2 regions of the Paraburkholderia sp. Ac-20342 genome follow, and region 2 is predicted to be linked to the other one. Evidence: predicted binding sites of a transcription regulator. Region 2 holds the regulator's gene; the other holds the start of a gene.

Region 1 (15,391 bases), on a different contig from region 2:
AATGCGGCTGATGCGGCAAGACGATCGAGGCGAGCCAGTTCGACTCGGGAAAAGTAATCAGGCCGCCCTCGCCGGGGACATTGCCGGTCAGGTCGCGGATCAGCCGGAACAACGTCGGTTCGCGCAGTGTCACGGTGAACGAGAGCCACTTCGACGCGTCGATATGATCGGCGAAGACCGACGGGTGGCCGAATTCAGGCCGGCCGGCCGCGATGTTTTTCCACAGGCTCCAGGCGCCCGTCGCCTCGACCGTATCTAGCGACGCGGGACGGTCCATTCCGCCCACGCTGGACGCGTCGGTCATCGAGCCGAGCGTGACGATCACTCTGTCGGCGGCACCGACCGGCACCTCGAAGCGTCGCGCCGCACGTTCGCAAACAAGGCCGCTCACACGATTCAGCGGGCCGGTCTCGTCGAACTGCAGATCGGTGACGCGGGTGTCCGCCTGGAACTGGACGCCGTGCGCGTCCAGCCAGCGGCACAGCGGCCGGACCATCGAGTCGTACTGGTTGTAGACCGTGCGCATGATGCCGTGCAACTGGTTGAGGCCCGCGGACATATGCGCAAAACGCAGCAGATACCGGCGGAATTCGGCGGCGCAATGCCATGGCTGGAACGCGAAGGTCGTGCACCACATCAGCCAGAAATTGGTCTCGAAGAACGATGCGTCGAAGTGATCGGCAATCCGGCTGTTGCCGAGCATGATTTCCGGTTCGATCGCCAGGCGGCCCAGCGTCATCAAATGCTTTTCGGCGAGTCCGCAAGTGGGCGCGTTTTCGCGTTTGCCGTCTCTCACGAGCCGCGAACTGGACGAGGTACGGATAGTCTCGTTCCAGTCGAAGATCTCCTGCGTCACGTTCCTGCTGTCATCCAGGGTCGGAATCGATGAGAAGAGATCGTAAGTGCATAGATATTTGCTCTCCAGCATGCGGCCGCCGCGCACGATGCAGCCACTTTCCGCATTGCCCGCCCCGTCCAGGCTGCCGCCGGGTTTGTCGAGCGCTTCGAAAATGAGGATGTCGCAGCCGCGCACGTGGCCGTCGCGGATCAGGAAGGCGGCAGCGGCCAGCGAGGCAATGCCGCCGCCGACAAGATAGAACCTGCCGACCTCTGCGGTGCTGCTGCCGAGGTCGTCGCGCCGCGTTTGTGCATGAATGGGGGCGGAGTTTTGCATGTTGTTTTCCTTTTCATGTTCGCCGCAATCGGAGTGCGAGCGCACCACCTTCGCATCTGGAGGAGCGTTGGCCCAACATACGCGTGGTGTCGGTATTTCGATTGAGTTGGATCAAACAACGTTTGCTGAGACGCCGCCGTGCACTTCCACCCGTCGCCTGTCGTTTCGGCGCGGCTTCGGCGTATCTCGCCACTTTGCCACCCTGTGATTCATATCAAAGTTGCCGGACGCTTCTCCCATACGATGGTTCGGCATATGCGTCATCAATCTGGTTAAACGAAACATCAGGAGCGAGTCATGGCGCTTTGCGGAAATGTTAGTGACGGTAATTGGTCGGTGTCGGTGGAGACGCATCAGGCCATGGGCGGTTACGACTGCTCGATCCAGCTTAGCCACACCACACCGGAAGGCACATTCACTCACAAGTTCACTCACAGCAGCATTTTTCCGAGTGAACGCGAGGCTGTACTCGCCGGGTTTCGCGAAGGCATGACCTGGGTGCAACTCAAGATGTCGAAGACGCTATCGGTGTCGTTGGGTGTAGACGGGATGTAGATGGGGTAGGGGCGGAAGCCCGCTTCGGTCTCAAGCCCGCCGGTCCGCGTGCAGCTTGATACAGATCAATTGGGGCAGGTCGAAGTCTTCTATTCTCGATTGCAACAACCGGTCAGGTGCGGAGCTTCAAGGCTGACGGTCACCGTTCCAATCAGAAATTCACCGTGCCGCGCGGCCGCGCACCCACCCGGCACCAGGAGAGAAACAATGGATCAGCCGCATGGCATTTTGAGCGGTGCTCAAGCGCAACCTTCTGGCGTGTCCCAGGCCCGCAGCCGGAAGTTGGGCCTGCCGCTGCTCACGGGAGTCGTCATTGCATCGATGATCGGCGGGGGCGCATTCAATCTGCCGCAAAACATGGCGCAAGGCGTGGGGCTTGCTGCAGTGGTGATCGCGTGGGTCATTACGCTGATCGGCATGTTCTTTTTATCGAACACGTTTCGCACGCTGGCCGACAAACGGCCGGATCTGAAGGCCGGCATCTACTCGTATGCGAAAGAAGGCTTCGGTCCGCTGGCTGGTTTCGAAATGGCATGGGGATACTGGCTGTCGGCCGCGTTCGGCAACGTCGCGTTTGCGGTGTTGTTCATGCAGACCGTGGGCTATTTTTTCCCGATCTTCAAGAGCGGTAATAACTGGCCGTCAATCATTGGCGCGTCGCTGCTGATCTGGGTGATGAATTTCGTCGTGCTGTCCGGTGTGAAGCGGGCAGCGATCCTGAACGTGATTTCGAGCGTGCTGAATATCGGCACCATTGCGGTTGCCCTGTGCGCGATGGCGGTGGCGATCAAGGGCGGGATGTTCTCGTATGACTTCTGGGGGCAGCAGCAACATCTGGGCAGCCTGCTCGGCCAGGTCAAGAGCACGATGCTCGTCACGCTATGGGTTTTTATCGGCATCGAGGGTGCTGTCGTCGTTTCGGATCGCGCGGACAAGGCGTCGCAGGTGGGTGTCGCAACGTTTCTCGGCCTGCTCGTCTGCACCGTGCTGTACTTCCTGTTGTCTGCGTTACCTTTCGGCGTGATGCATCAGGCGCAGCTCGCGGGGCTCGCATCGCCGTCCGCCGCCTACGTGCTGAAAGCGGCGGTCGGAGATTGGGGCGCGGTCTTTATTTCGGTGGCACTGATGTTGTCGCTGCTGAGCTGCTGGCTCGCGTGGACGATTCTGGTCGCCGAGTTGCCGTATGAAGGCGCGAAGGATGGCGTATTTCCGAAGTTTCTGGCGCGCGAAAACCGCCGCCACGCCGCCGCGCCGTCGCTGTGGATTTCGAGCGCCACGATGCAGCTCGCGGTGTTCGTCGTGCTTTTTGCCCATGACGCATGGAACTGGTTGATCTCGATCACCGGCGTCATGATTCTGCCGCCTTACCTCGCCAGCACCGCGTTCCTATGGCGCTATGCGTTGCAATCGAAGTACGAGGCGAGTGCGGGCGAAACCGTTCGCGAGTCGATCTGGACCGGTGTGCTGGGGACGGTCTATGCGGTCTGGCTGCTTTACGCGGCCGGCCCGCAGTTCGTTCTGATGTCGACCATTCTTTTTGCCATCGGATTCCCAGTGTTCTGGTGGGCCCGGCGCGAGCACGCACCCACTGAACCGGTTTTCACTCGCCGGGAAATCGTCGTCGCCGTGATTCTGACCGCCGTGGCGATTGCCGCGCTGGTGCTGTTCGCTCGCGGCACGGTCAAGCTGAGCTGAACCGTTCGGCGTGGACGCCGAACCCTGTTCCATTGCGGTATTTTCATCAGGAATCACGATGCCATACGACCAGATGTTTGGTTTCCTGTTTTGTTGCGCGATGCCACTGCCGCCGACATTGCCGTCTTCGCGGCTGCAGCGCATTGTCGATGAACTCGGCCGGCTCGGTTACGGCACGACGATCACCGCCGAACCCGCCGAGGCCTGTTCCGCTATCCGCAGCGACGCGTCAACGGGATGCATCGTTGTCGAATGGTCGCTGAGTGAACCGGAAAGTGACGTCGAGTCGTTTGTCCGGTTCGTGCGCGAGCGCGGCCTGGATGTGCCGGTCTTCATTCTGGTGGAGCGTCATCTGCTGGAAGAAATTCCTGTGGCGGTGCTCGGTCAGGTGACGGGCTACATCTTCATCGAGGAAGACACGCCGGAATTCGTTGCGCGCAATCTGGTGAGTCATTTGCACAGCTACGCCGATTCGCTCAAGACGCCGTTCTTCGGCGCGATGGTGGACTACGCGGAGCAGGCCAATCAGATGTGGACCTGCCCGGGCCACAACGGCGGGGTGTTTTATCAGAAGAGCCCGATTGGCCGCGCGTTCGTCAAGCATCTGGGCGAAGCCGTATTCCGCAATGACCTGGATAACTCGGTCGTCGAACTGGGCGATCTGCTTGTGCATGAAGGCCCGGCACTGGCGGCGCAAAAGGCTGCCGCGCGCATATTCGGCGCGGAACGGACGTATTTCGTGCTCAACGGGACCTCGACGTCGAACAAGATCGCGTTGACCGCACTGGTAGCGCCGGGCGACCTCGTGCTGTTCGACCGCAACAACCACAAGGCCGCCCATCACGGTGCGCTGTTGCTGGGCGGCGGCATCCCGATCTATCTGCCGACCACGCGCAACGCACACGGCATGATCGGGCCGATCGATTTCGATGCGCTCGACGAAAGGTGCGTTCGCGACAGCATCCGGCGTAACCCGTTGATCAAGGACCCGCACGCCTGGCAGCGCGAAAGGCCGTTTCGCGTCGCGATCATCGAACAATGCACCTATGACGGCACGATCTACGACGCGCAAATGCTCATCGAGAAAATCGGGCGGCTGTGCGAGTACATTCTGTTCGACGAAGCATGGGCCGGATTCATGAAATTTCACCCGTTGTTCAAAGGTCACTTCGCAATGGGTCTCGAAGGACTGGATGCGTCCGCTCCCGGCATTATCGCCACGCAATCGACGCACAAACAACTGGCGGGTTTTTCGCAGGCATCGCAGATTCACGTCAAGGATGAGCACCTGGATGGACAGCGCAGACAGGTGAGCCATCGGCGCTTCAATGAAATGTTCATGCAGCATGCGTCGACCTCGCCGTTCTACCCGCTGTTCGCATCGCTCGACGTTGGTGCGCAGATGATGCGCGGCCGTTCAGGCGAAGTGCTGTGGGATGACACCATTCGGCTCGGCATTGAAATGCGCAAGAAGATTCGCGCGCTGCGCCGCGAGTACGAAACCACTGAAACCGATTCGGCGCGGCAATGGTTCTTCGATCCGTTCGTGCCGGATGTGGTCCAGTTCGAGAATCGGACCGAGCGTTGGGAAGACGTGCCAACCGAACGGCTGGCCGCGAGTGCGGACTGCTGGGAACTGGTCCCGGGGCAGAAGTGGCACGGTTTTGGCCCGCTGGCGGCGGGCTATGCGATGACCGACCCGAACAAGCTGACGTTGCTCACGCCCGGCTTCGATCGTGGCACTGGTGAATACGCAGAGCATGGCATTCCGGCGGCGGTGCTCGCCGAGTTCCTACGCGAAGTGCGGATCGTGCCCGAGAAGAACGATCTGAACAGCATTCTGTTTCTACTGACACCTGGGCTGGAATCGTCGAAGGCCGGCACGCTGCTTTCCGCGCTGGTACGGTTCAAGCAACTGCACGACGACAACGCGTTGCTCGACGATGTCATCCCATCTTTTGTCGCGGCCCATCGCAAGCGTTACGCCGGTGTCGGGCTGCGTGATCTTTGCGCGCAGATGCACGGCTTTTATCGCGAGCATAACGTCAGCCGTCTGCAGCGGGAGCAGTTTCGCGCGTCGCATTTCCCCCAGGCCGCCATGCTGCCGCAGGAGGCGATGCACGAACTCGTGCGCAATAACGTCGAGCTGTTGCCGATCGAGCACATCGGCGGCCGGATCGCAGCCACGCTCGCACTGGTCTATCCGCCTGGCATCGGCGTGATTGTGCCAGGCGAACGATATGACGAAAAGGCGTTGCCGATGCTCGACTACTTCCGGATGTTCGAGGAAGGCGGCAACCGTTTTCCCGGCTTCGAAAATGAGATTCAGGGCATCTATCGCAAGACGGAAAGCGATGGAAGCACGCGGCTTTATACGTACGTCGTAATCGAGCAATCTACTTCCAGGGGGTAACGATGGCTTCAGGCGTTCATTCGGAGGCCGGCAGGCTGCGCACGGTCATGGTTTGCAGTCCCGGGCTCGCGCATCGGCGCTTGACGCCAGCGAATCGCGAAGCGTTGCTGTTCGACGATGTGATCTGGGTCGACCGGGCAATCGAGGATCACAAGGTATTCACCGGTGTGCTGCGCGAACGGGGCGTCGAGGTACTGGAATTCCACCACCTGCTCGCCGAAACGTGTCTGAATCCGGTGGCACGCGACTGGATTCTGGACCGGCGCATCGTTGAAGAAGAAGTCGGAACAGGCATGCTGCGTGAGTTGCGGCTGTGGCTCGAAGAGATGCCCGCGCAGCAACTGGCTGACGTGCTGATTGGCGGGGTGGCGAAGGCTGAACTGCCGTTCGACGCTCGCGGGCTGTTCGGCGGCTATCTCGAGCGCTCGGACTTTGTGATCCAGCCGCTCGTCAATCTGATATTCCAGCGTGATCCGAGCGCGTGGGTGTATGGCGGCGTCACGCTGCATCCGATGTTCTGGGCCGCGCGGCGGAAAGAGACCTTGCTTCTTGCCGCCGTGTATGCCTTCCATCCGCGCTTTGCCGGCGAGGTCAAGACATGGTGGGGCGGTCCCGAGACGAGCTATGGCGTCGAGACGCTCGAAGGCGGCGACGTGATGCCGATCGGCGGAGGCATCGTGCTGATCGGCATGGGGGAGCGCTCGAGTCCGCAGGCGGTCACGCAGGTCGCACGCGCCTTGTTTGCCGGTCACGGCGCCAAAAGGGTGATCGCCTGCCAGTTGCCGAAAGCGCGCGCGTCCATGCATCTGGACACGGTGTTTTCGTTTATCGACGTCGACTTCGTCAGCATTTATCCGGACGTCGCGGATGCCATCCGGTGCACCAGCCTTTATCCCGGAGATGAACCCGGCGAGATTCGCTACGAACGTCATGAGGAAAAATTTCTTGCTGTCGTGGCGAAGGCATTGGGTCTCGGCTCGCTGCGCGTATTGACTATCGGCGGCGACACCTATGAAGCAGAACGCGAGCAATGGGATGACGGCAATAACGTGCTGGCACTCGATCGCCGGGTGGTGCTCGCCTACGACCGCAATACCTGCACTAACCGGAAGATGCGCCAGGCCGGTGTCGAGGTCATCGAAATCCCCGGTGGCGAGCTTGGGCGAGGCCGAGGCGGTACCCACTGCCTGAGCTGTCCGATCGAGCGGGACGCTATCCCTCTCTGACGCGCTCCGGAAATGACCGACTAACGGAAATCATCATGTTCAACGTACATAACCGAAGCTACCTCACGCTGATCGAATACACACCGCGCCAGATCCGCTACCTGCTCGACCTGTCGAGAGATCTGAAGCGGGCGAAATATGCCGGTACGGAAACGCCGCGCCTGAACGGCAAGAATATCGCGCTGATTTTCGAAAAGACGTCGACGCGCACTCGTTGCGCGTTCGAAGTCGCCGCGCACGATCAGGGGGCTCACGTGACCTATATCGATCCGGCAGGTTCGCAGATCGGACATAAGGAATCGATGAAGGATACGGCTCGCGTGCTGGGCCGCATGTACGACGCGATCGAATATCGGGGATATGGCCAGGAGATCGTCGAGGAACTCGCGAAATATGCGGGGGTGCCGGTCTACAACGGTCTGACCGACGAATTCCATCCGACGCAGATGCTGGCCGACATGCTGACGATGCACGAACACAGTGATAAGCCTTTGCATCAGATCAGCTATTGTTACATTGGCGACGCGCGCAACAATACCGGCAATTCGCTGATGATCGTGGGTGCGAAACTCGGCATGGATGTCCGCCTGTGCGCGCCGCGTCGTCTGTGGCCGCACGACGAACTGATAGAACAGTGCCGCGCCATCGCGGCCACCACCGGCGCGCGTCTCACCTTGACTGAAAAGCCCGGCGAAGCGGTGAGGGGCGCGGACTTCATCTATACGGATGTGTGGGTATCGATGGGGGAGCCGTTCGAGAAATGGGGCGAGCGGATCAACGAACTTTTACCGTACCAGGTTAATGCAGCACTGCTGGCCTCGACTGGTAACCCGCGGGTGAAATTCATGCACTGCCTGCCGGCGTTTCATGATGCACACACTGAAATTGGCAGGCAGATCGCGGAGCAGTACGGACTGTCCAATGGCGTCGAGGTCACGGACGAGGTATTCGAATCCGATGCGTCGATCGTCTTTGATCAGGCTGAAAACCGGCTGCATACCATCAAGGCGATCCTGGTCGCCACGTTGGCCGGATAAAGGGGCGACTCATGCGCATCGTCGTCGCTCTCGGCGGGAACGCACTGCTCAAACGCGGTGAGGCGGTCAGTGCCGACGCGCAGCAACGCAACGTACAAACCGCGGCGGCACAGCTGGCAGCGCTGACCGGCTCGAACGACCTGGTGATCGTGCATGGCAGCGGGCCGCAGGTGGGCCTGCTGGCGGTGCAAAACGAGAGTACGCCGCGCGCCGCGCGCTTTCCGCTCGATGTGCTGGATGCGGAAACCGAAGGGATGATCGGCTACATGATCGAACTGGAACTGCGCAACCGGCTGCCTGCCAAGCGCGCTTGCGCAACATTGCTGACCATGGTGGAAGTGGGCGCGACCGATCCTGCTTTCGATCACCCGGACAAGCCGATCGGCTCGATACTCACGCAAAGCGCTGCGGCGACGGTCGCCCGCGAAACCGGCTGGACGGTCGCGCCGGATGGTGCGGACTGGCGCCGCGTCGTGCCCAGTCCGAAGCCGCTGCGTTTTCTCGAGATCCAGCCGGTGCGTACGTTGCTCGCGGACGGCACGATCGTGATTTGCGCGGGCGGCGGCGGCATTCCCGTCGTCGTCGAGCCGGGCGGCCGCTACCGCGGTGTCGAAGCGGTGGTCGACAAGGACCGCAGCGCCGCCTTGCTGGCGCGCGAAATCGATGCCGATCTGTTCGTGATTGCAACCGACGTAAGCGGCGTTTATCTCGACTGGGGCACGTCGGCGGCAAGGCTGATACATCGCGCGAATCCGGAAGCACTCGAGGACATGGGCTTCGCCGCCGGGTCGATGGGGCCGAAGGTGGAAGCTGCCTGCGAGTTTGCGAGGCTTACCGGACGCCGTGCTGTGATCGGGGCGTTAGCCGATATCGAGCAATTGGTTGCCGGGATGACGGGCACGTCGATTCGGAGTGGTCAGGCAGGGATCGAAGCGGGCGAGCCCGTCGGACCGGAAGCGCGATGTGGCCAACAATAAGGCCAACACGATGGGCCGGGCACTCGGGTGTCTGCAAACAATCCGTGATGAACGAAGAACTATCCGGGGCGCCGCGCTATCGGCCGTCGATTTGCGCGGCGCCGTTTCGCGAGGGCAGCGACGGCACCGAAGTCGAACCGCTGTCCAGATCCGAACAGGATGCGCTGCTCGCGGTATCGCAGCTCGTGAGTGTCCGGCGGCACACCGTGCTCTATCTTGCGCAAGCTGGCGGGCTACGCATAGAGGCGTGCGTGGCCGTCGTCAGAAGCAGCGCGACAGCAGGCATGCACGAGCGTTAGCTACTCAGGACGACGTGGCCAGCATGGCCAGCGTAATTATCAGCATGACTCCTGTCGCCAGCCAGCCCAGCCCGCGCAGCCAGCTCCGGGCGATGAACCGCCCCATGATGTCGGCTCTGGAAACGATCAGCATCATGACGAACATCACCGGGACGGCGACGATGCCGTTCAGTACCGCGCTCCAGTACAAGGCCTTGATCGGATTGATCGAGGTGAAATTGACGATCATGCCGATCAACGTGGCAATCGCAATCGTTGCATAAAAAGCTTTGGCTTCCTGCACCTTGCGGGTGAAGCCGACCGGCCAGTCGCGCGCTTCACCGATCGCATAGGCGGCGGATCCCGCGAGCACGGGGACCGATAGCAGCCCGGTCCCGACAATCCCGGTTGCGAAGAAAAGCGCGGCAAATGAGCCGGCGATCGGCCGCAACGCCTGAGCGGCTTGCGACGAGGTTTGAATGTCGAGCGTGCCGTGTGCGTTGAGGGTGGCGGCGGTCGTCGCCAGGATGGCCAACGCAACGAGGTTCGAGAGTCCCATGCCGGTCACCGTATCGATCTCGATACGGTGCAATGCAGCGGCCCCCTGTTCGGGTGCATCGAGCAGATCCACTCGGCGCGGATGTGCCCGCATGTCCTCGGCTTCCACCTCGGACTGCCAGAAGAACAGATAAGGGCTGATGGTCGTGCCGAACACGGCGACTACGGCGGTCAGATAGTTCGATGTCCAACCGATCCGCGGAATGAACAGGTGGCTGGCGAGCTGGGTCCAGTTCACGTGCGTCACAGCTAGGACGGCGAAATACGTGAACAGCGATAGTGTGAACCACTTCAGCACTGCGACATAGCGCGTGTACTGCAACAATAGCTGCATGCAGATGCATACCGCTGAAAAGAACAACACATACAGCCATGTCGGGCCGGGCAGCAAAAGCGCCATTGCATCGGCCATCGCGCCGAGGTCGGCCCCCAGATTAATGATGTTGGCGATCAGCAGCAGCACGACGATCCATTGCAGCAGCCAGTTCGGATAGTGCCGCCGCAATACGCCGGCAATCCCGTGGCCGGTGGTGCGGCCGATCCGGGCGCTGATCATCTGGATCGCAACCATGAGCGGATAGCTGAAGAGCAGGGTCCACGACAGGCCGTAGCCGAACGCCGCGCCGACCTGGCTGTAGGTGGCGATGCCGCTCGGGTCATCGTCCGAGGCGCCTGTGATGAGTCCTGGGCCGAGCACGCCGAGCAGCCGCGGTTTGGAAGGGCCGACGACCGGGTCGGGTCCCACAGGATCAGGCGCTTGCGGCAGGTTGTTCATGTGGCTCCCGGCGGATGTGCATACAGACTGGGTGCGCGCTCAGCGTGATGGACGCGGCTTGCACCGGGCAGCCTCGACTGCGGGGCTGCCCGCGGACAACTCGACGATTTCGGCGGTGATCTCTTCCTGCCTCAGACGGCGGAAGTCGCCGGTTAACTGGTCGAGCGTGTCAAGCACGTTGGTGCGCGCGGCAACCATCGCGCGCATACGGGCTTCGTTTTCTGCCGCAAAGGACAGCATCAGCGCTTCGCACAGTTGCGCGTACACATATTCTTCGGCGAGTTCCGCCAGCAGGCGCTGTGGAGCAAGTGTGACGAGCGGTGCAAGATGGCGGGCGGGCACGGCAAAGCGCGTGAAATCGAACGGCAACAACGACTTCTGGAGGATTTCAATGGTGGCGGACAACTGCGGCACCGCGTGCAGTACCGTGACGCGGGTCGCACGGCCTGTTTCCAGACGTTCATACAGCGCTTCGGTAATCCGGCTGGCCAGCGTTGCGACCTCGTCGGCGTGGGCAACCATCGGGGCGGACCAGTCGATCTTGAGTCCGTGCGCGTCGGCCACCACGGCGCCGCGCCCCCCGATCACGAAGTAGCCGCGTGCGTCCGTGCCGGGCAGGTTAGCCGCCGCTTCGATCATGTGTTCGTTGAACATGCCGACGAAGCCCTGTTCAGCGCAAACGACGATGACCACATGTGTGCCGCCGTCCGCATCGGCGCGACTGGGTTGCGTGTCGTGGTCATCGAGCATCAGTGCATCGCCGATCGCCGCGCCGATCAGATCGGCGCAGGCACGGATGCCGTCGAGCCGGCTGCGCGCTTCCTGCGAGCGCGCGGCCGCGATGCCACGCATCGCGCTCACCACGGATTCCAGTTCGTGCACGCTGGCGATGCGCGCCTCGACATCGCTGAGCCTGTTGCTCATGGAGAAACGGCTTCGGCGGATGTACTTAACTGCCCGGCGAGGTCGCGCACCGCTGCGACGAGCGCGGTGCGTGCCGCGGTGTCGAGCGGGCCGGTCGCCGTGAGCGTGGCCGCTGCGGCCGCGCCGCCGTGTGCATCCAGATGCGCGGCAAGTCGCGCGCGTACGGACGGGATGCAGTCGATGGGCAACGCGTCAAAGACGCCGTCGTCGAGCGCGGCGAGCAGGGCAATTTCGTCGACAGGACGCAAGGGTGTAAAGCGCGGTTGCGTAATCAGCGCGCGGATCCGCTCGCCGCGTGTCATCTGTGCCTTGACCCGTGCATCGGTGAGGCCGCCGAAGCGCGTGAACATCTCGAGTTCCTGGAACTGCGAATAGTCGAGCCGCAGACGTCCCGACACGCTACGTAGCGCGGGAGTCTGCGCCTTGCCGCCGACCCGGCTCACGCTCAGGCCGACATCCACCGCGGGGCGCTGGTTCGCTGCGAACAGGCCCGAGTCGAGCACGATCTGTCCGTCAGTGATCGAGATCAGATTGGTGGGGATATACGCGGACAGATTGCCGGCATCGGTCTCCGCAACCGGCAACGCGGTCAGCGAACCGCCTCCCAGTTCGCTCGACAGTCTGGCCGCTCGTTCCAGCAAGCGCGCATGCAAATAGAAAATATCGCCGGGGTAGGCTTCGCGGCCGGGCGGCTCGCGCGTCAGCAATGCCAGTTCACGGTGCGTGGCGGCGTGTCTCGTCAGATCGTCGATCACGACGAGCGCGTGCTGTCCCCGGTCGCGGAAATATTCCGCGATAGTCATTCCAGTAAAGGGCGCGATCCATTGCAGACCGGGCGAGGCCGCTGCCGACGAGACGACGAACACGCAGCGTTCAGGCGCGCCATGCTGGCGGACTGCGTCGATTGCGCGCTGCACTGCTGTCGCACGCTGGCCGACCGCTACATAAACGCAGATCATGTCCGAGTCCTTCTGGTTGACGATCGTATCGAGCGCAATCGAGGTCTTGCCGGTGGCGCGGTCGCCGATGATCAGCTCGCGCTGCCCGCGGCCGATCGCGAATAACGCGTCGATCAGCAGGATCCCGGTCGCGACCGGCTGCGTGACCAGATCGCGCTCGATGATTGCGGGCGCGGGTCTTTCGACAGGCATATGCGCGGCCGCCGGTATGGCTTCGTCGCGGTCTAGCGGCCGCCCAAGCGGATCGACTACCCGGCCGAGCAGACCGGGGCCGACCGGCACTTCGACCACCTGGCCCGTGCCGGCAACGCGCGAGCCGGCGGCGATCGCGTCACCGCTATCGAGCAGGACAGCGGCGATGGTGCTCGCATCGAGCGTGAGCGCGAAACCGAGCCGGTCGCCGTCGAAGCGCAGCAGTTCGTTTAACCGCACGTCGGGCAGACCCGAGACGAGGGCGATGCCGTCGGCCACGTGCTCGACGCGGCCCACCGTTTTCGCATGCGCGGCGAAGCTGGTTTGCGCCAGCGTGGCGCGGCTGCGCGCTAGCCAGTCGTCTGCCGCCGGATCAGGCGTGGTTTGTGTCATGGATGAGCAGTTCCGTTTTGAGGTGCGCGAGGTCGTCGCGAAAGCTGTTGCGCACGATTGCATGAGGCGCTTCAAGTTCGAGGCCAGCGATGACGGCCGGGTCGATCGACGCCTCGAGCGCCACGTCGCGGCCGAGCACGTGCGCGAGTGCCGCGCGGCAGCTAGCCAGTTCGTCGCGGCTCAAGGCGCGCGCCGCGATGAGCCGCAGGCCGTCGCCGCCGGCATCCAGTTGCGCCCGGGTGGCGTCCGGCAAATTTGCGAGCGCGGTAGCAAGGCCATCGATAAAGCCCGCGACCCGTGCTTGTGGCGGCAGCCGGTCGAGCAGCCGGGCGGCGATGTCGAGCGCCAGTTGCGAGGCCCGCGCGGCGTCGGCTTGCGCGGCGTCGCGGCGCATGGCGTCGATCTCGGTCTGTGCAGTGGCCCGCAAGCGGTCAGCGTCAGCGCGTGCAGTACTTTCGAGCGATGCCTTCAGCGCGGCCGCCTCCGCGGCGGCGGCTTCGAGAAGCTGGCTGCGCTGTTGCGCGAAGCGCGCCACTTCAGCCGTGGCCTGTGCCTGCGCAGCGACGGTGGCCGCTTTGGCCGCGGCGGCTTCACTCATCAGCGCGGCGGCGGCCTGCTGCCGTTCCGCGACCATTCGGGCGACCGGCCGGAACAGAAACCGCGCAAGCAACCAGATGAGGACCAGCGCGTTGACGGTTTGCAGGCCGAGCGTCCACCAGTCGATGTGCATGACGGTCTCGCGCTTACTTGATGAACGGATTGGCGAACAAAACCAGCAGTGCGATCACGAGGCAATAAATGGCCATCGTTTCGATCATCGCCAGCCCGACAAACAGCGTACGTGAAATCGTGCCCGCTGATTCGGGCTGGCGTGCGAGCGCGTCCATTGCGGCCGCGACCGCGCGGCCTTCGCCGAGCGCCGGCCCGATTGCGCCGAACGAGACCGCGATTGCCGCGGCAAGAATACTGACGATCTGGATGAGATTGTTCATGGTGTGCCTTGTCGTTGATCCGGAGATTGCGGTGAAGCGTCGGCGAGCGCCGCGCCGATAAAAACCATCGCCAGTACGGTGAAGATGTAGGCTTGCACCGCGCCGGTCAGCAGATCGAGTGCCATCAGCGGAATCGGCACCAGCAGCCCGGCGAGCGAGAGAACGATGCCGACCACGAACACGCCGCTCATCACGTTGCCGAACAGACGCACGACTAGCGAAAAGGTGCGCGTGATCTGCTCGACCACGTTGAGCGGGATCATGATCCACGTGGGCTCCGCGAAAGTCGCGAGATAGCGGCCGAGCCCCCGCGTACGCACGCCGTAAAAAATCGTCGCGCAGAATACGATCAGCGCGAGCGCGGCGTCGGTCTCGACGTGCGCCGTCGGCGGCTCGACGCCCGGCACGAGCGAGGACCAGTTACTGATCAGAATAAACAGGAAGAGGGTGCCGATCAGCGGGCGATAGGTGCGTGGTTCGGTTTGCATCGTGTCGCGGATCTGATCGTCGACTGTGCTTACCAGCAACTCCAGCACCGTCTGCGCTTTCGATGGCATCAGCGTGAGACGCCGTGTGACGAGCGCCGAGGCTGCCCACAGCAGCGAGATGATGACCCAGGTCGTGACCACGGGCGCCGACACCGGAATAGGGCCAAGGTGAAAGAGTGGTTCGGTGGCGAGCGGAGAAGGCATCATGGCTGCACCTTGAACCGTTGCAGTACAAGATGACGCGCGAGCAGCAGCCCGGCGGCGCCGCACAATAGCGGCCATGGTCCGAGCCGCGCCAGCACGATGAAAACCGCCGCCAGCAAGCCGAGGCGGATAAGCTGCAAGCCGATCGCCCGGCAGGGGGCGCCGGCGGTCAGGAGACGCACGTTCCAGCGCAAACCCGTGAAATGGATCAGCCCTGCCAGTACACCGGCCAGCAGACCGGTTGCAATCCGGGCGGCGAATACGGAATGGAATGTCATGGTCAATGCCTCCTCGTTTGCCGGTGCATCCACTTCCATGCGAACCACCAACCGATGCCTGCGCCGATCATCACCAGCGGTGCGGAAAAGAACACGCCGGTGCTGAAATAACGATCGAGCCAATGACCGAGCAGAAGCGAAAGCAGCGTCGGCACCACAATCGTCCAGCCGAGAATGCCGATCTGACCGAGGCGCGCGCCGAGTGAGGGCTCTGGTTCGTCGTGTGCTTCGTGCTCCCGTAGCATGGCTTGCCGCGCTGCGCGTGCGACGCGC
Region 2 (15,391 bases):
GATGTGTAAATGCAGCATCGAAGTGCATGTGTCACCCGCCCATGACAGCCCCGTAACATGTATGTATTCAGTCGCGCGGCCATTTTGTTGTTAGTTATTTCCGGCCATGCTGGAACAGCCGGAACGCGGCGTCAGTGCCACCGTACACGGCACGCCGGAGTACGATCATACTCTGTAGAAAATAGGCGTTCATTAAAAAAATCGAAAAGAATCACGGACGCCATCGCCATTCGATCGCGCGAGACAACCTCCGTCGCATGAAAGTACAGGGCATGCGCATCGCGAGTTCAGCGCCGAGGCGCCGTGTCACCCGGAACGGCTTTTGCTGCTTTCCACCCTATCCTCTGCAGGAGAATGCACGATGAACAGCGCGATCACCAGGCCGGAAAACGCCGGCACGAAACCCGCTGTGAAGGACCCGAAATCGACGGATCTGCACAACGAGCGCACGCACGACAGCACCGTCGACACCGACGGCAAGAACCTCGAAGCCGCGCGCATCGCGGGCCACAGTCCGATCTCGCCGGACGAGATCATCACGAGCAATGCGACGCTCGCGAACAGCGTGCCCGAGGCGCTCGACGGCATGGCCGGCTTCGACAGCCGGCCCGGCGGCAATCATCTGCTGCTTGCGCTCGAACCGGGCTATGCGGTCATCGACAAGGGCATGACCGCACCGCAGGGCGCCTATTCGGCGGACCATCAATACGATGATCCACGCCCCGTCGGGCAACGTCAGGAGCGTGGCCGCATTCATTACGCGCTCAATCATTTGCGGCCCACGCGCGTGATCGAATTACACCGGCTGAAATAAGCGACGAGCCCGTATTGCAACACGGGCTCGCGTTTGAATTGCCGCGTTTATTCCGCTTAATCAATCAACAGGCAAGCACGCGGCGTTTCAATATCTCGCGCCCTGGCCTTTCGCGTGCGGAGGCGGCGCAGGTATCGCGTGGCCTATCCGTGGCGTATCCGTGGCATATCGACACGCGCCTCAGTGAATCTCCGGCTCGCCCGCGCGGCCCTCGCCGGTGGCACCGGCCGCGGGGTCCTGCGCACCGCCGCGTTGCAGAAAATCGAAGTCGCAGCCGCGGTCGGCCTGCAACACATGGGTCTGATGCAGCGCGCCGTAGCCACGCGCGAAACGCGGCTCGGGCTTGACCCACGCGGCCTTGCGGCGCGCGAGTTCGTCGTCGGACACGAGCACGTCGAGCTTGCGCCGCGGCACGTCGAGTTCGATCAGATCGCCGCTCTGCACGAGCGCGAGCGGCCCGCCGACGAACGACTCCGGCGCCACGTGCAGCACGCACGCGCCATAGCTCGTGCCGCTCATGCGCGCGTCCGAAATACGCACCATGTCGCGCACGCCCTTTTGCAACAGCTTGCGCGGAATCGGCAACTGGCCCCACTCGGGCATGCCCGCGCCGACCGGTCCCGCATGCTGCAGCACGATCACGCAGGTCTCGTCGATATCGAGCGCGTCGTCGTCGATGCGCGCGGCCATGTCGTTGTAGTCGCTGAACACGACCGCGCGCCCGGTATGCACGAGCAGATGCGGCTCGGCCGCGCCCGGCTTGATGACGGCGCCGTCGGGCGCGAGATTGCCGCGCAGCACCGCGAGACTGCTGTCCCGCAGCAGCGGATTGGCGCGGCGGCGAATCACGTCGTCGTTGAAAATGCGTGCGTCGGCGAGGTTCTCGCCGAGCGTGCGGCCGTTCACCGTTTTCTGCGAGCCATCGATCAGTTCGCCGAGTTCCGCAAGCAACGCGCGCAAACCGCCCGCATAGAAAAAGTCTTCCATCAGATAGGCGCCGGTCGGCCGGATATTCGCGAGCACCGGCGTGCGGCGCGCGATCTCGTCGAAGCGATCGAGCGTCAACCCGATACCCGCGCGCCGCGCCACCGCGATCATATGGACCACCGCATTGGTCGAGCCGGACAGCGCGACGCAGGTGGTCACCGCGTTATCGATCGAGCCGGCCGTGAGCAGGTCCGAGGGCTTCAGGTCCTCCCACACCATCTCGACGATGCGCATGCCGGTGTGCGCGGCCATTTGCGCGTGACGCGAATCGGGCGCCGGAATCGAGGCGAAGCCGGGCAGCGTGAAGCCGAGCGCTTCGGCCGCGCTCGTCATCGTCGATGCAGTGCCCATCGTCATGCAGTGGCCCGGCGAGCGCGCAATGCCGCCTTCGACGCCCTGCCAGTCCTCCGGCGTGATCGTGCCCGCGCGCAGCTCGGCCCAGTACTTCCAGGAGTCGGAGCCCGAGCCGAGCGTCACGCCGTTCCAGCTGCCGCGCAGCATCGGGCCGGCGGGAAGAAAGATCGCGGGCAGGTCCATCGAGATCGCGCCCATCAGCAGCGCGGGCGTGGTCTTGTCGCAGCCGCCCATCAGCACGACGCCGTCGACGGGATATGAGCGCAGCGTCTCCTCGGCTTCCATCGCGAGGAAGTTGCGGTACAGCATCGTGGTGGGCTTCTGGAACGGCTCGGAGAGCGTCTGCACCGGCAGCTCCATCGGAAAGCCGCCGGCCTGCCAGATGCCGCGCTTCACTTCCTCGACGCGCTGCCTGAAATGCGTATGGCACGCGTTGATCTCGCTCCACGTATTGAGAATCGCGATGACCGGTTTGCCCGCGTATTCGTCGCGGTTGTAGCCCATCTGCGCGGTGCGCGAGCGATGTCCGAACGAGCGCAGATCGTTCACGCCATACCAGCGATGGCTGCGCAACTCCTCGGGGGATTTTCTTTTCGTCAACGTCTGCTCCAGGATTTCGTCATGCCTCGGTGTCTCCGCCTTGGCGCCGCGCTTTCCGCGCTTCCCTCTTTTGCCGCTCGTCCGCTACGCGCGAAACGCCTGCATCGGGCTCGCGAATTGCCGCGCGCTCAACCGCCGCGAACGCCCTGCGTATTCACATACAGCGAGTACAAGCCGTGGCTCGCCGCCATGAAGAGGCGATTGCGATGCCGCCCGCCGAAGCATACGTTCGCGCAGCGCTCCGGTAACGCGATATGGCCGAGCGGCTCGCCTTGCGCGGTGAACACACGCACGCCGTCGAGTTCGTCGTTGCCCATGCCCCAACCGCACCACAGGTTGCCGTGCACGTCGACGCGAAAACCATCGGGCGTACCCGGACCCGCGTCAATCAGCACGCGATTGTTCGACAGCGCCGCGCCCTTGCCGCTCGCGTCGACGTCGAACGCGCGGATCTTGCGCGGCTCGCCGCGCGATTCGACCACGTACAGCAGCGACTCGTCCGGCGAAAACGCGAGGCCGTTCGGGCCGAGCACGTCGTCGGCGACGACCGACACTTCGCCCGACTGGCCGTCGATCCGATACACGCACGCGGGCAACTCCGAGGCCTGCTTTTCGCCTTCGTAGAAGCTGTCGATGCCGAAGGTCGGATCGGTGAACCAGATCGAGCCATCGGACTTCACGACCACGTCGTTCGGCGAATTGAGACGCTTGCCCTGATAGCGGTCGGCGAGCACGGTGATCGAGCCGTCGTATTCGGTACGCGTGACGCGCCGCGTCAGATGCTCGCAACTGACGAGACGCCCCTCGCGGTCGCGCGTATGGCCGTTCGCGTTATTCGACGATTGCCGGAACGTGCTGACGGCGCCGGTCGTTTCGTCCCAGCGCAGGATGCGGTCGTTGGGGATGTCGCTCCACAGCAGATAGCGGCCGTCGCCGAACCACACGGGCCCTTCCGACCAGCGCGCGCCCTGATACAGACACTCGACCGACGCGGCCGTGACAATCAGCGACTTGAAGCGCGGGTCGAACACGCGGATGGAAGCATCGGGATAGCGGCGGCTGTTGTCGGTCATGCGGATACCTGAGTGTGAGAAAGATTCGGGTGGGTGTGCGCGAATTCGCGCTCGCGCGCAAGCAGCATGTGCGCGGCCTGCGCGATCTTCGTATGATGCCCGGGCGGCGTCGAACTGAGCAGCGGCAGAAGCGGCCCCATGTTCGCGATGCCCGACAACGTGACCGCGTCGTGCAGCACGCGGATCAACGAGATTTCGTCGCGCAGCGTTTCGAGCGGCAGAAACGCGTCGTACAGAGGTTGCGCGGGGTCGCCGCCGTTGCTGCGTTCATTGCTTCGTTCGTTGCTTCGTTCGTTATTCCGCTCGCTGCTTCGCTCATGACGTCGCTCGTTGCTCCGTTCGTTGCCACACTCATGACGCGCCGCCTGTAGCAGCGCCATCACCATGCGCGGCGCGATGCAGCCGGAACCGGTGGTCCATGCGGCAAGGCCGAACTCGCGCAGATGCACGAGCGCCGGCCGCTCGCCCATGCCCGAGATGATCTTCGCGGCCGGCACGCTGCGCAGCAGCCTTTGCAGATAAGGATCGTGCGCGGGATCGTCGCGCACGATCGCGTATTTGATGGCGCACAGCGTACCGCGCTCGACGAGCCGCGCGAGCGCGTCGACGTCCACGTAGTTTTCGCTCTTGATGTAGACCGTGAGCGGCATGGCCGCCGTGTCCGCGATCCGCGCGAGTCCCGTCTCGACGCCCTCGGCGGTCGTGAAGCCGCCAGGCGGCAGCACCATTGCGGTCCGGTAGCGCGTTTGCGCGAGAATGCGCGCCTGATCGAGCATCTTGCCGTAGTCGGGGCCGATCGCCGGGATCACGCGCGTAGCGGGGCTCGCGGCATCGGCGAGCAGGTCCAGCAGCTCACGATATTCGCTGACGGCGGTGTGATAGAGATTCGCGTTGCCGCCGTACAGCAGCGTACGCACACCGCCGGCCTCGATATGGCGGATCAGCGCGAGATTCTGTTCGGGGTCGAGCGTGTAGTCGGCGCGGCGCGCGAGCGGCGGCACGGCCATCACCGACGCGGCGAACTCGCTGTCATGGAGCGGAGCTTCGTTCATGATCGTTCACGCAGGCAGGCGGGACGGGGGATTCGACGGTAGCACCGGCATCGCGACGATGTCAAACAACCTGGTCCGCCGGAAGCAAGGCCGGTCTCCCGTCCGAGCCATGTCAACGGCAAGGTGCGAATTGTCCATTTCGTATGACAATAGCGCCTGCGCGACGCCTCGCGCGTCATCGCGGCTCTTTTTCGGGACAGCAGCAACCCTGCCGAATTAAGCCGCCTCCCGAATAAGCTGGATAATTGCGATTAATCAAAAGGAAGCCGCAATAATTTTGTCAATAACACGCATTAAATTTCTTTATTTTTCGTAATGAGCATTTTCAATAGACTATGAACCCGGCATGGTCTAAAAATTTAATACGCATGTTTTTTCGCGACACTACGGGCACTGTCCGTCTCATGGCTGTGGTTCCGTCGCGTCGAGAATTCACCTTTTAGTGTTAGATTATGTGGATAAAACAGGTGGACGCGGAATACCGGCCCGCCGTTAACCGCAAATAGGTTGTTTGCGAGCCTGAGAGAGTCAAAATTGACGCTACATTTTATCGAGCAAATGGCTCCGCTACTGGACGCCGCCGACGAGGCGGAATGGTTCGGCGCGATCGCGGGCCTTGCCGAGACGTGGGGCTTCGACAGGATTCTGATCGCCATGCTGCCGCGCCCCACCATGCGTCTGGAAGATGCCTACCTGCGCAGCACCTACGCGCCCGCGTGGCGGCAGACGTATGACGATACGGGAATGGTTCATATCGACCCGACGGTCGCGCATTGCCTGTCGCGCGTCGCGCCGCTGATCTGGACGCCGGACCTTTTCTCGACCACGGCGCAGCAGGCGCTTTACGAGGAAGCTCGCTCGTACGGCCTGCGCTCCGGTGTGTCGCTGCCGATTCATGGGCCGAACCAGGAAGCCGGCATGATGTGCTTCGTCAACGACAGCAATCCATCCGAGGAATTCCGGCGCGATCTCAACGCCGTGCTGCCGAACCTGGTGTTATTGCGCGATCTCGTGATCGACACGAGTCAGCGGCATCTGAATACGCATGCCCAGACGTTGCTGCCCAAGCTCACGCCGCGCGAGCGCGAATGCCTGAAATGGACCGCGCGCGGCAAATCCACCTGGGAGATATCCCACATCCTGAACTGTTCGGAAGCCGTGGTGAACTTCCACATGAAGAACATCAGGACGAAATTCGGTGTGAATTCGCGGCGCGCGGCGGCCGTGATTGCGGCGCAGCTCGGGCTTATTGACCCGGGTTGAGCAACGCGGCGGCGTCGCGGCTGTACATCACGCGTTCGGCGCGGCCGAGGTCGGCGTCGGACACCGTCTTCATGAAATACAGGCCCAGCAGAATCGACACCGGTGCCGGAATCTCCGCGCCCGACTCGAAGCGGCTGCCGCGCGACTGCGTGACGCCGAAACGAGCCCAGAAACGGCGCTGGCTTTCCTTTTTCTTCTTGCGATAGGCAATGATCAGCACGCGATCCACTGCCGAGGAAACGTCCGCCGAGCGCGGCTGGAGATGGGTTTGCGGTTGCCAGTGACTATCGAGGAGTTCCATTTTTGAGCCTTGTAGGTTGAGTGTGGATACGTGTCCGAATTCTGCGTGACCCGATAAGCATCCACACCTATCCAGGTAGGTAGGTGGCAGAACGACCCAAAATGCATAAGTTTTCCTGCGTACTGGTAACCCCCAACACGTTCAGGAGAACGTCATGCAGACAACGATCCGGATTGGAATGCGGCAGGAATTCGACAACGAGGTCATCAACGAGATGTACCGCCTGCGGGCCCGGGTATTTCACGGCCGGCTAGGCTGGGAAATCCCGACCATCGCCGGCATGGAGATCGACGGCTACGATGCGCTCGGGCCGCACTATATGCTGATTCAGGGAGAAAACGAACAGTTGCGCGGCTGTTGGCGCCTGATGCCGACGGAAGGGCCCAATATGCTGAAGGACACCTTCCCGCAGCTGCTGCACGGCGCGGCCGCGCCGGTCGGCCGGCATATATGGGAATTGAGCCGCTGGGCGATCGAAACCGGCGGCGAGGAACAGTCGTTCGGCTTCACGGACATGACGATCCGCGCGATCCAGGAAGTCATGCGCTTCGCGCAGCGCATGGGCATCTCACGTTACGTCACGGTGACAACCACACCGATCGAACGGATGTTGCGCCGCGCCGGCCTCGACATCAGCCGGCTCGGCGAGCCGATGCAGATCGGCGTCGAGCGCGCCGTGGCACTCAACGTTGCAGTGAGCGAAAAGACCCTTACCGCATTGTTCGGACCGGTCGCGGCGGCAGCCTGATCGCCGGCTGAAGCGAATTCGAGCGCGGCCCGGTTTATGGACACCGTTTGACGGTCACGGTTTGCAGCCCTGATCGCCGTCTGATCGACGGCTCCGACTCTCCGCCCGATTCCAAGCCCGACTCTCGATCCGACTCCAAGCCCGGTTTGTGGCACCGATTCGCAGCCTGACAACAACCCGGCTGTGGCTTGACCACCGCGACACCCAATCCGGCGGCATGCGCGCCGACTCAGGAACCGAACATCCGTTCGAGAGCGTTCTCGAGATGCGCGCGCATCGCCGCCTCGGCGGCAGCCGCGTCCCTGCGGCGAATCGCATCGAGCACGGCCATATGCTCGGCCTGCACGAGCCGCTGCCGCTCCACCGTTTTCACGAGCGACAGATTGCGCGACAGGTTCATGCTGAACACGATCTGCTCCTCGATAAACGACATGACCGTGATGAAAAACGGGTTCTTCGAGGCGCGCGCGACCGCCACATGAAACATGAAGTCGTCCTTCGCGCCGATCCCCTGGGCTTCGATGATGCGCTCCAGTTCGTCCCACGCCTGCTCGATCGCCGCGATGTCCTCGGCATCGGCCTTCAGCGCGGCCTGCGCGGCCGCGCCCGCCTCGGTCACGATGCGGAATTCGTAGCAGCGGCGGATATCGGACAGCGTTTCGAGCGGCGCGAAGCGGCGCACGTCCGGATCGGGCCGCCGCGCGACGGTCGTGCCCGAGCCATGCCGCGTCGTAATGATGCCGTCCGCCCGCAGCCGCGCCAGCGCCTCGCGCACCGTCGGCCGCGAGGTCGCGAAACGCTCGGCGAGCGCATGCTCGGTCGGCAATCTCTCGCCTTCCTTGTACTCGCCTTCGAGAATGCGATTGAGAATGTCGCCGTAAATCTGGTCGGGCAAGCCCCTGGTTTTACGATCGTTCATCAGCGGACTGGGCTACTTGTCTGAATATGGTCTGATTGTAAGGCCAACCCTGTGACGCCTTGAGAAAACTTATGCGCCCTGTATTTTCCCGGGGATCGCCCGCGCTTGCCGCCGCAACGCTCGTCGCACAGCGACTGAGCCGCGAAATTTGGCAAATGTTTGATTTACATCCTGGTCGAGTGCATCTTTTCCGGCAATCATCTAAGCTTCGTTGGTATAAAAGACCGAGGAGCCCGGCCGCTGCAACGTTTGTTGCACAGCGGTTGCGGCAAATGCATTTCTCAGAAGCGGAGTCGATATGTACACACGCATTCTCGTCGCGGTCGACGGCAGCAATACCTCGCGCCGTGCGTTCGAAGCAGCGCTCGATCTGGCCAAATCCAATGGCGCGGTTTTGCGGCCGTTCTATGTCGTCGAAAACACGCCGATGTATTTCGAGGCGCCCGGCTACGATCCGTCCATTCTGCGCAACCGGCTGATCGAGGAAGGCCAGGAGCTTCGCGCGGAATTCTCGAAGGCCATGGCCGACCAGGGTGTGCGAGGCGAGCCGGCGGTTTCCGAGGCGTCATCGCTCGGCGATGTGTCGGATATCGTGCTGAAGGCCGCGGAAGAATTCGGCGCCGATCTGCTCGTGATGGGCACGCATGGCCGGCGCGGCTTCCAGCGGCTGATTCTCGGCAGCGTCGCCGAGCGCTGCGTGCGTCAGGCTACGCTGCCGGTGCTGCTGATTCCGTCCGCCGCGGGCACCGGGAAGGAATCCGCCTGAGTTGTTGCAGCATGCGCCGGGCACCGCATACAACGCGATGCCTGGCGGCAACCGGGCCGCCGTGTCCGCCGGCAGAGAACCCACCGGCACAATCCCCGGCGGCTCATCGTCCCGCTCCGGAGTGAACGCGCAGGCTTCGCAGAATGCCCACTCAGCCCACGCGTCACTTTGCCACCCGGCCCGTGCAAAGACGGATGGGACAATCGATTCACCCTTACGCTTACCGCGCGCAGACCATGCCGACCTCTTCCGCTGCTAGCCGTTCCCTACCCCGCGCCACCGGCACGGCCGATCGCACCACCGGCGCGCCGCCCGCGCGCGGCAGCCGCCGGACCCCAGCCGCACGCACCGCCGCGCGCTGCTCGAGTTGCTCGATGCGGCAGCTCTGCATGCCGCAGGGCTTGTCGCCGGAAGAGCTGTCGAAGCTCGAAACGCTGATCTGCTCGGCGCGTTCCGTGCAGCGCGGCGAAGCGCTCTATCGCAGCGGCGACCACTTCGACAGCATCTACGCGGTGCGCTCGGGCTCGATGAAAACGGTGATGGTTCATCGCGACGGCCGCGAGCAGGTCACGGGCTTGCGCCTTGCCGGCGAAGCGCTCGGGCTCGACGGCATCAGCGCGGACGTGCATGCGTGCAGTGCCGTCGCGCTCGAAGACAGCAGCGTCTGCATCGTGCCGTACAGCGCGCTGAAGCTGCTGTGCCGCGAGATCAGTTCGATGCAGGAACGCATGCACAAGCTGCTCGGCGCGCAGATCGTCAGCGAGGCGGCGCAGATGATGGTGCTCGGCTCGCTGTCCGCCGACGAACGCGTCGCCGCGTTCCTGCTCGACGTATCGCAACGCAATGCGCAGCGCGGCTATTCGTGGGCCGAATTCAATCTGCGCATGACGCGCGAGGACATGGGAAGCTATCTCGGCATGACGCTCGAAACCGTCAGCCGCACCCTGTCAAGATTTCAAAAGCAAGGTCTCATCGACACGCAGGGCAAGCACATTCGCATCGTCGATATCGAAGGACTGCGGCAGGTTTGAGCCGTCTGTCGGCCCGCTCGTGAAAGGGCTTACGGGCCCGTATGCCGTCTTTTTCCAGCGGTATTCCTCGCAGCTTTTCGTGCGCTTTTCGCGCACTTTTCACCTTGGCACGGGCCCTGCGAGCGGATAGAGTTTTTGGACCGTCCCCCGTGGCAAGCCGCTCGCGCGGGACAGGAGTGAGCGCCTTGCGCTAACTCTGCTCGACCGCCTTAGGAGACCCGGCGAATGAATCGCGACCCTGCTCCGCATCACCCGCTCGTGCAACGCCTGATCGACGCGCGTCGAATCACCGACGCCCTCTTTGCCGTCGTCAAACCCGAACACCTCTATGAGCGGCCGATCCGCGAACGTCATCGCATCGTGTTTTATATCGGCCACCTCGAAGCCTTCGATCGCAATCTGTTCGACCGGCGTCTGTTCGATCTGCCCGCGTTTGCGCCGGAACTCGACCAGCTTTTCGCATTCGGCATCGATCCGGTCGGCGGCGGCTATCCGACCGACGAGCCGAGCGACTGGCCCTCGCTCGATACGGTGCGCGAGTACGCGGTACGCGCGCGGCGGCAAATCGACAACGCGCTCGACAACCTCGGCGACGTGGCTCGCGGCGAGGCAGCAGAGCAGTTGCTCAACGTCGCGATCGAGCATCGTCTGATGCATGCCGAAACGCTCGCGTACATGTTCCATCAGTTGCCGCTCGCGCAGAAGGACACCGCATTGCGTGAGGCCGTGGCGACGCGTCCCGAGCGGCGCGGGGCGTTGTCGTCGATGGTGAGCGTGCCGGCCGGGACCGCCGTGCTCGGCATGACGCGCGAGGCCGGCCGCTTCGGCTGGGACAACGAGTTCGGCGCAAGACAGGTCGAGGTGCCCGCGTTCGAGGTCGACCGCCATATGGTGACGAACGGCGCGTTCCTCGGGTTCATCGAGGACGGCGGTTATCGCGAGCCGAAGTGGTGGTCGCCACGTGACTGGGCGTGGCGCGAAGCCGAGCGCATCGACCATCCGGCCGGCTGGTCGCAACGCGCGGCGCGAAGCGACCATGGCGAATGGACGCTGCGCACGATGTTCGACGAGGTGCCGCTGCCGCTCGATTGGCCCGTCTACGTCAGTCACGCCGAAGCGAGCGCCTATGCGCGCTGGGCCGGCAAGACGCTGCCGACCGAAGCGCAATGGCAGCGCGCCGCGCATGGCGCGCCGCTGGCGGCATCGGGCAATTTCGACTTCCGCAGTTGGGACCCGCAACCCGTCGACGCGCATCCGGACAACGTCAGCACGTTCGGCGTCGAAGGTCAGTTCGGCAATGGCTGGGAGTGGACCTCGACGTTATTCGACGCACTGCCCGGCTTCGAAGCGTTTCCGTTCTATCCCGGCTATTCGGCCAACTTCTTCGACGGACAGCATTACGTGCTCAAAGGCGGCTCGGCGCGTACCGCGGCATGCATGCTGCGGCCGGAATTCCGCAACTGGTTTCAGCCGCATTATCAGTATGTTTATGCGGGGTTCCGCTGTGTGAGGGGTTTGACGGATTAAGCGATAGTTGACGCGGAAAATCGACTATCGCTTTATTGATCTGCTGCAGGAATCCTGGACAGAAATGAGTGTTAGTGTTTCGGAGCAATTTTCCCCATGACACGGGAGATTGGCGACGAAACGCAAACAGTACCCGGTGGAGCAGATCGTGGCGGCGCTCAAGCAGGCTGAGCTGGGCATGCCGGTGGCGGACCTGATCCGGCAGCTGGGGATATCCGAGCAGACGTATTAGCGATGAAAAAAGCAGTACGCGGGCCTGGAGTCGAACCAGGTCCGCGTACTCAGGCAGTTCCAGGACGAGAATGCGCGGCTCAAGAAGCTGGTTGCGGAACCCAGTCGAACAGACGCGCTTTACTGAAACCGCAGACGGCCGCCGCGCGATAGGGACGCCCGTCCCCGATGCGAGTGGCCATTGCGAGAACGCCCTGTTGGACGCGATCAGCCGAAAACCGCTCGCCGCCGGAAAGAGCTGCAATCATCTCCCCGGTCTGAGCGGCCACCCACATTTCGTCATCGGTCACTCGCTCAACCCCGATACTTACACATGACAGGCCCAGACTGCCGCATCTGGCGCACACCCCGGGCACCTGCCGTCGCCACCATAGTCCAAGGCGACGCGCTGGCGGACTGCCACAGGTCGAACGAGCGAGCCGCATCGCATGCCGCGGGCATACGGTAACGACACTGACATCCCAAAGAATCGGGCGCAACGCCGCCGGATACGATCTCTCGCGCAAACATTCGGGACAATGACGCGGCCCATCGGCTGCCACCCAGCCAGGTCCAGCACTGACACGAGCGCCGCAAGCGAAAGGTAACGGACCGCGGACAGTCCTGTTACTCTCGCCAGAGCCGTTTCGAGCCTTTCCGTACGTCCGCGCGCAAACAGGGAAACGGCGGCACTACGATTCCACCAGGAAAAGTGCCTCCATCTCCGGAAATCGTATCCCGAGCATGGCGACGGTTGACGAGATCATCGACGGCAACCGCATGTGCTTTGGCCAGCCGGCACAAATAGCTGACAACCCCTTCGCAATTCCACTGCCCCACGCACATTGGCGGAATCTGGCATAAGACCGATAAGTTATCCATAGCAATCACCAGGGGATTCTACCGTGCAGCTCAGCCCCCCAGGCGATTGCATGGCCTCCAAAAGAGATTCTTGCTTCATTTTTTTACCATGAATCATCTCATCTCAGACGCAATAACATACTATTTGGCTTAGGTTACATATCAATATAAAATAATAATGTCGAAAAATTCGACAATTATGTTCTCCGGATTTCTAAGGCATCCAAGGTGGATGATATTGAAGAGTGCTAGTCAGAGCCCAAAGAAGGAAGATAACAACGGGAAAATGCACTAGCAACTGCGTAAACGTAAAACCGATTACGTCTCTGGCGCGCAATCCTAAGACTCCTAGAAGCGGCAGCATCCAAAAAGGGTTGATGAGGTTGGGAAGCGCTTCAGCGGCGTTATAAACCGTGACTGCCCAACCCAGATGAACCTGCACAGCTTTTGCGGTCTCGATTACATAAGGGGCTTCGATTATCCATTTACCGCCACCTGAGGGGATGAAGAATCCCAATATTGCGGAGTGCAAGCCCATGACTGCTGAGAAGCTGGAGTGAGAAGAAATCGCAACAAAGAAGTGCGCAAGGTGCTCGGACAGTGGTACACCCGACGGGACGGCAGCCTTGGTGAGGATGAATGCTATTCCGCCGTAAAGCGGGAACTGGATAAGGACGCCTGCCGTAGATGGCACAGATTTCGCAATCGCATTAAGGAAGCGTTTGGGCCGCCAATTCAATAGCATCCCAAGCATCAAAAAGACAAAGTTGTAGGTGTTCAGGTTTGAGATCGCGAGTATAGGGTTTTTCGTAGTGAACTCGTGCCATATCCAGACTGCTCCAAGCAGGACGATCATGATTGTAATAACCGGCGAGTGGTCAAGCCGATCTCCAGGTCGAACCGGAGCGCTTAACCGCGTCTCCTGGTCACTAACGTCAACGCCCATATCCACTGCAGTGCGTACCCGATCACCTGTTGGCGCTGAAAAGTATGCGATTAGGACTGAAATTATTGTCAGAACAGCAACCACCAAGAACGACTGTGGAAGAAAAATTGTTTCGGAAAATGGAATAACGCCGGTGATAGCGAGCAGTCCCTTAGGAAGGCTTTCCGGATTCGCCTGTAATTGGGCCGCAGAAGAACTTAGGCCCAGAGCCCATGTGGCTCCTAGGCCCAGGTAAGCAGCAGCACCCGCTGCCCGGTAATCCATGCGCAAATCTTCGCGCCTCGCGAGAACCCGGACCAATAGACCACTAAAGATCAGGCTGATTGCCCAGTTCAGGAGCGATGTGGAGATACTCACGAATGCGACAAATGCAACGGCAGAACGTGGCCCTCTCGGTAAACGAGCCAGTCGATTCATCACTTTCGCTGCCGGAGGAGAAACAGCGACTACGTATCCAGAGATAGCGCCGATGACCATTTGCATGGTGAAAGGAATTAACGTCCAGAAGCCATCACCGAACGCGCGCCCAACCGTTTTAACTGGCGCTCCAATCGCCATCGCTCCAACCGCAACAACAATAACTGCGATCGCAGCAAAGATATACGCATCCGGAAACCATCTTTCTGACCACCGAGTCATAGCCGCGGCGACCCCCTCTAGCGTTCCAACCGTGTTCTGCCGGCTATCCCCTGCTAATTCTCTGCCTGATATCTGCTCCATGACTGCCTCCGATCTCCAATTTGATAATCTGATTATGTGAAAACAGCTACGCCGCGCCCCTTAAGCCATTCTTCTGATTTTCCCTACAATGGCTAAGGGAAATAGATTGGAATCGTCCATACCATCCTGCTGACAATGATTGGTTCTCGCTAGGCTTCAATCTCAATTTTGCTAGCCGGTATAGCCTGACAGGCGAAACACATACCATCCTCCTCTGGTCCATGCCCCCCCATGTGGTCAACTTTCCCCGACACAACACGAACCGCACAGCTTTCACATTGTCCAACTCGACACCCGCTGGGCATTGAGATTCCCAAGCTCTCTGCGAAAGATAGTAAGCTCCCCTTCTCCGAGGACCACTCAGCGCACACATTTGAGCGAGTAAATTGGACAGTGAAGTGCTGTGACGCATCCAGGTTAGGCTTGGAAGGCGACTTGAAAGCCTCCTTGAAGATGTCGAAGGAGGGAACGCCGCGATCGGTGAGTCCTGTAATAAACGCCTCCATCATCCGATCGGGACCACACAGATAAAATCTGGCTCGCCTTTGAATCAAGTCTTCGTCGACGTCTTTTGCTGTCAAATAACCCATAAGGTCATAATCAACGCCTGCCGTTTCTCCTTCTGGCTGGTTATAGCAATCAATCACCCTGAACTGCGACAAGTGCCCTTTTAGTTCGGCCACCCGCTCTCGGTAAGCGTGGGTGCGACTGTTCAGGTTTGCGTACAGGAGCAACGTCTCCGGCGCATCGGGGGAGTCCTTGACCGACTCGAGGTAGGAGATAAATGGTGTTATGCCTATTCCGCCCGCAACGAGCACAATCGGTTGCCTGCAGGTCAATGGCAACGTAAAGATGCCGCTTGGTGAGCGTACAGAGACGCGATCTCCAACTTTGAGAACGTTATGGATGTAGCTTGACATTGCCCCTTCAAAGGCTTGCCCGTTTCGAGCTGTTCCGCGTTGATGCCGCACGGAAATACTGTAGGTTTTCCGATCGGGTTCGACGGCCGGACAGACAAGAGAATACGCCCGGGTTGTTCCCTCTTCGCCAAGCGACGGAACGGACACGGTGATGTGTTGCCCTGGCAAATAGTCCGGCAAAGAACCGCCATCCACGGCTGCTAAAGTAACCGTCCGCACCCCACTTGCTTCTGCCTTGATTGAAGCCACATAAAAATCGCGAAATCCTTGCCACGCTCTTCGCATAACGTCATACGAAG

What was found. Region 2 encodes FNR, which switches genes on or off when oxygen is low (the NO sensors DNR and NnrR bind a similar motif). Its sites were predicted from a motif close to TTGATNNNNATCAA; they were not measured.
Region 1: a site for FNR is predicted at 1,276-1,289, ahead of G3N58_RS18540 (oleate hydratase). Genes of this name have one in related genera too.

What each region holds. Positions count from the first base shown of each region.
Region 1 is NZ_JAAGPQ010000041.1:41,581-56,971, forward strand. It holds gene G3N58_RS18540 (oleate hydratase) at 1-1,174, opposite strand, end outside; gene G3N58_RS18545 (UDP-glucose 4-epimerase) at 1,472-1,729, shown strand; gene G3N58_RS18550 (basic amino acid/polyamine antiporter) at 1,937-3,424, shown strand; gene speC (ornithine decarboxylase) at 3,483-5,837, shown strand; gene G3N58_RS18560 (arginine deiminase) at 5,840-7,063, shown strand; gene G3N58_RS18565 (ornithine carbamoyltransferase) at 7,096-8,100, shown strand; gene G3N58_RS18570 (carbamate kinase) at 8,112-9,077, shown strand; gene G3N58_RS18575 (hypothetical protein) at 9,125-9,376, shown strand; gene G3N58_RS18580 (divalent metal cation transporter) at 9,381-10,688, opposite strand; gene G3N58_RS18585 (FoF1 ATP synthase subunit gamma) at 10,728-11,612, opposite strand; gene G3N58_RS18590 (F0F1 ATP synthase subunit alpha) at 11,609-13,156, opposite strand; gene G3N58_RS18595 (F0F1 ATP synthase subunit delta) at 13,137-13,886, opposite strand; gene G3N58_RS18600 (F0F1 ATP synthase subunit C) at 13,900-14,148, opposite strand; gene G3N58_RS18605 (F0F1 ATP synthase subunit A) at 14,145-14,843, opposite strand; gene G3N58_RS18610 (ATP synthase subunit I) at 14,840-15,157, opposite strand; gene G3N58_RS18615 (AtpZ/AtpI family protein) at 15,121-15,391, opposite strand, start outside.
Region 2 is NZ_JAAGPQ010000002.1:97,135-112,525, forward strand. It holds gene G3N58_RS01225 (hypothetical protein) at 1-28, opposite strand, end outside; gene G3N58_RS01230 (DUF3005 domain-containing protein) at 362-814, shown strand; gene araD (L-arabinonate dehydratase) at 995-2,755, opposite strand; gene G3N58_RS01240 (SMP-30/gluconolactonase/LRE family protein) at 2,884-3,828, opposite strand; gene G3N58_RS01245 (dihydrodipicolinate synthase family protein) at 3,825-4,880, opposite strand; gene G3N58_RS01250 (LuxR family transcriptional regulator) at 5,439-6,143, shown strand; gene G3N58_RS01255 (XRE family transcriptional regulator) at 6,127-6,444, opposite strand; gene G3N58_RS01260 (acyl-homoserine-lactone synthase) at 6,599-7,192, shown strand; gene G3N58_RS01265 (FCD domain-containing protein) at 7,422-8,111, opposite strand; gene G3N58_RS01270 (universal stress protein) at 8,410-8,877, shown strand; gene fnr (fumarate/nitrate reduction transcriptional regulator Fnr) at 9,114-9,908, shown strand; gene G3N58_RS01280 (SUMF1/EgtB/PvdO family nonheme iron enzyme) at 10,134-11,435, shown strand; partial or broken gene G3N58_RS01285 (transposase) at 11,545-11,766, shown strand; gene G3N58_RS33940 (hypothetical protein) at 11,747-11,956, opposite strand; gene G3N58_RS01295 (TIGR00366 family protein) at 12,721-14,172, opposite strand; gene G3N58_RS01300 (molybdopterin-dependent oxidoreductase) at 14,322-15,391, opposite strand, start outside.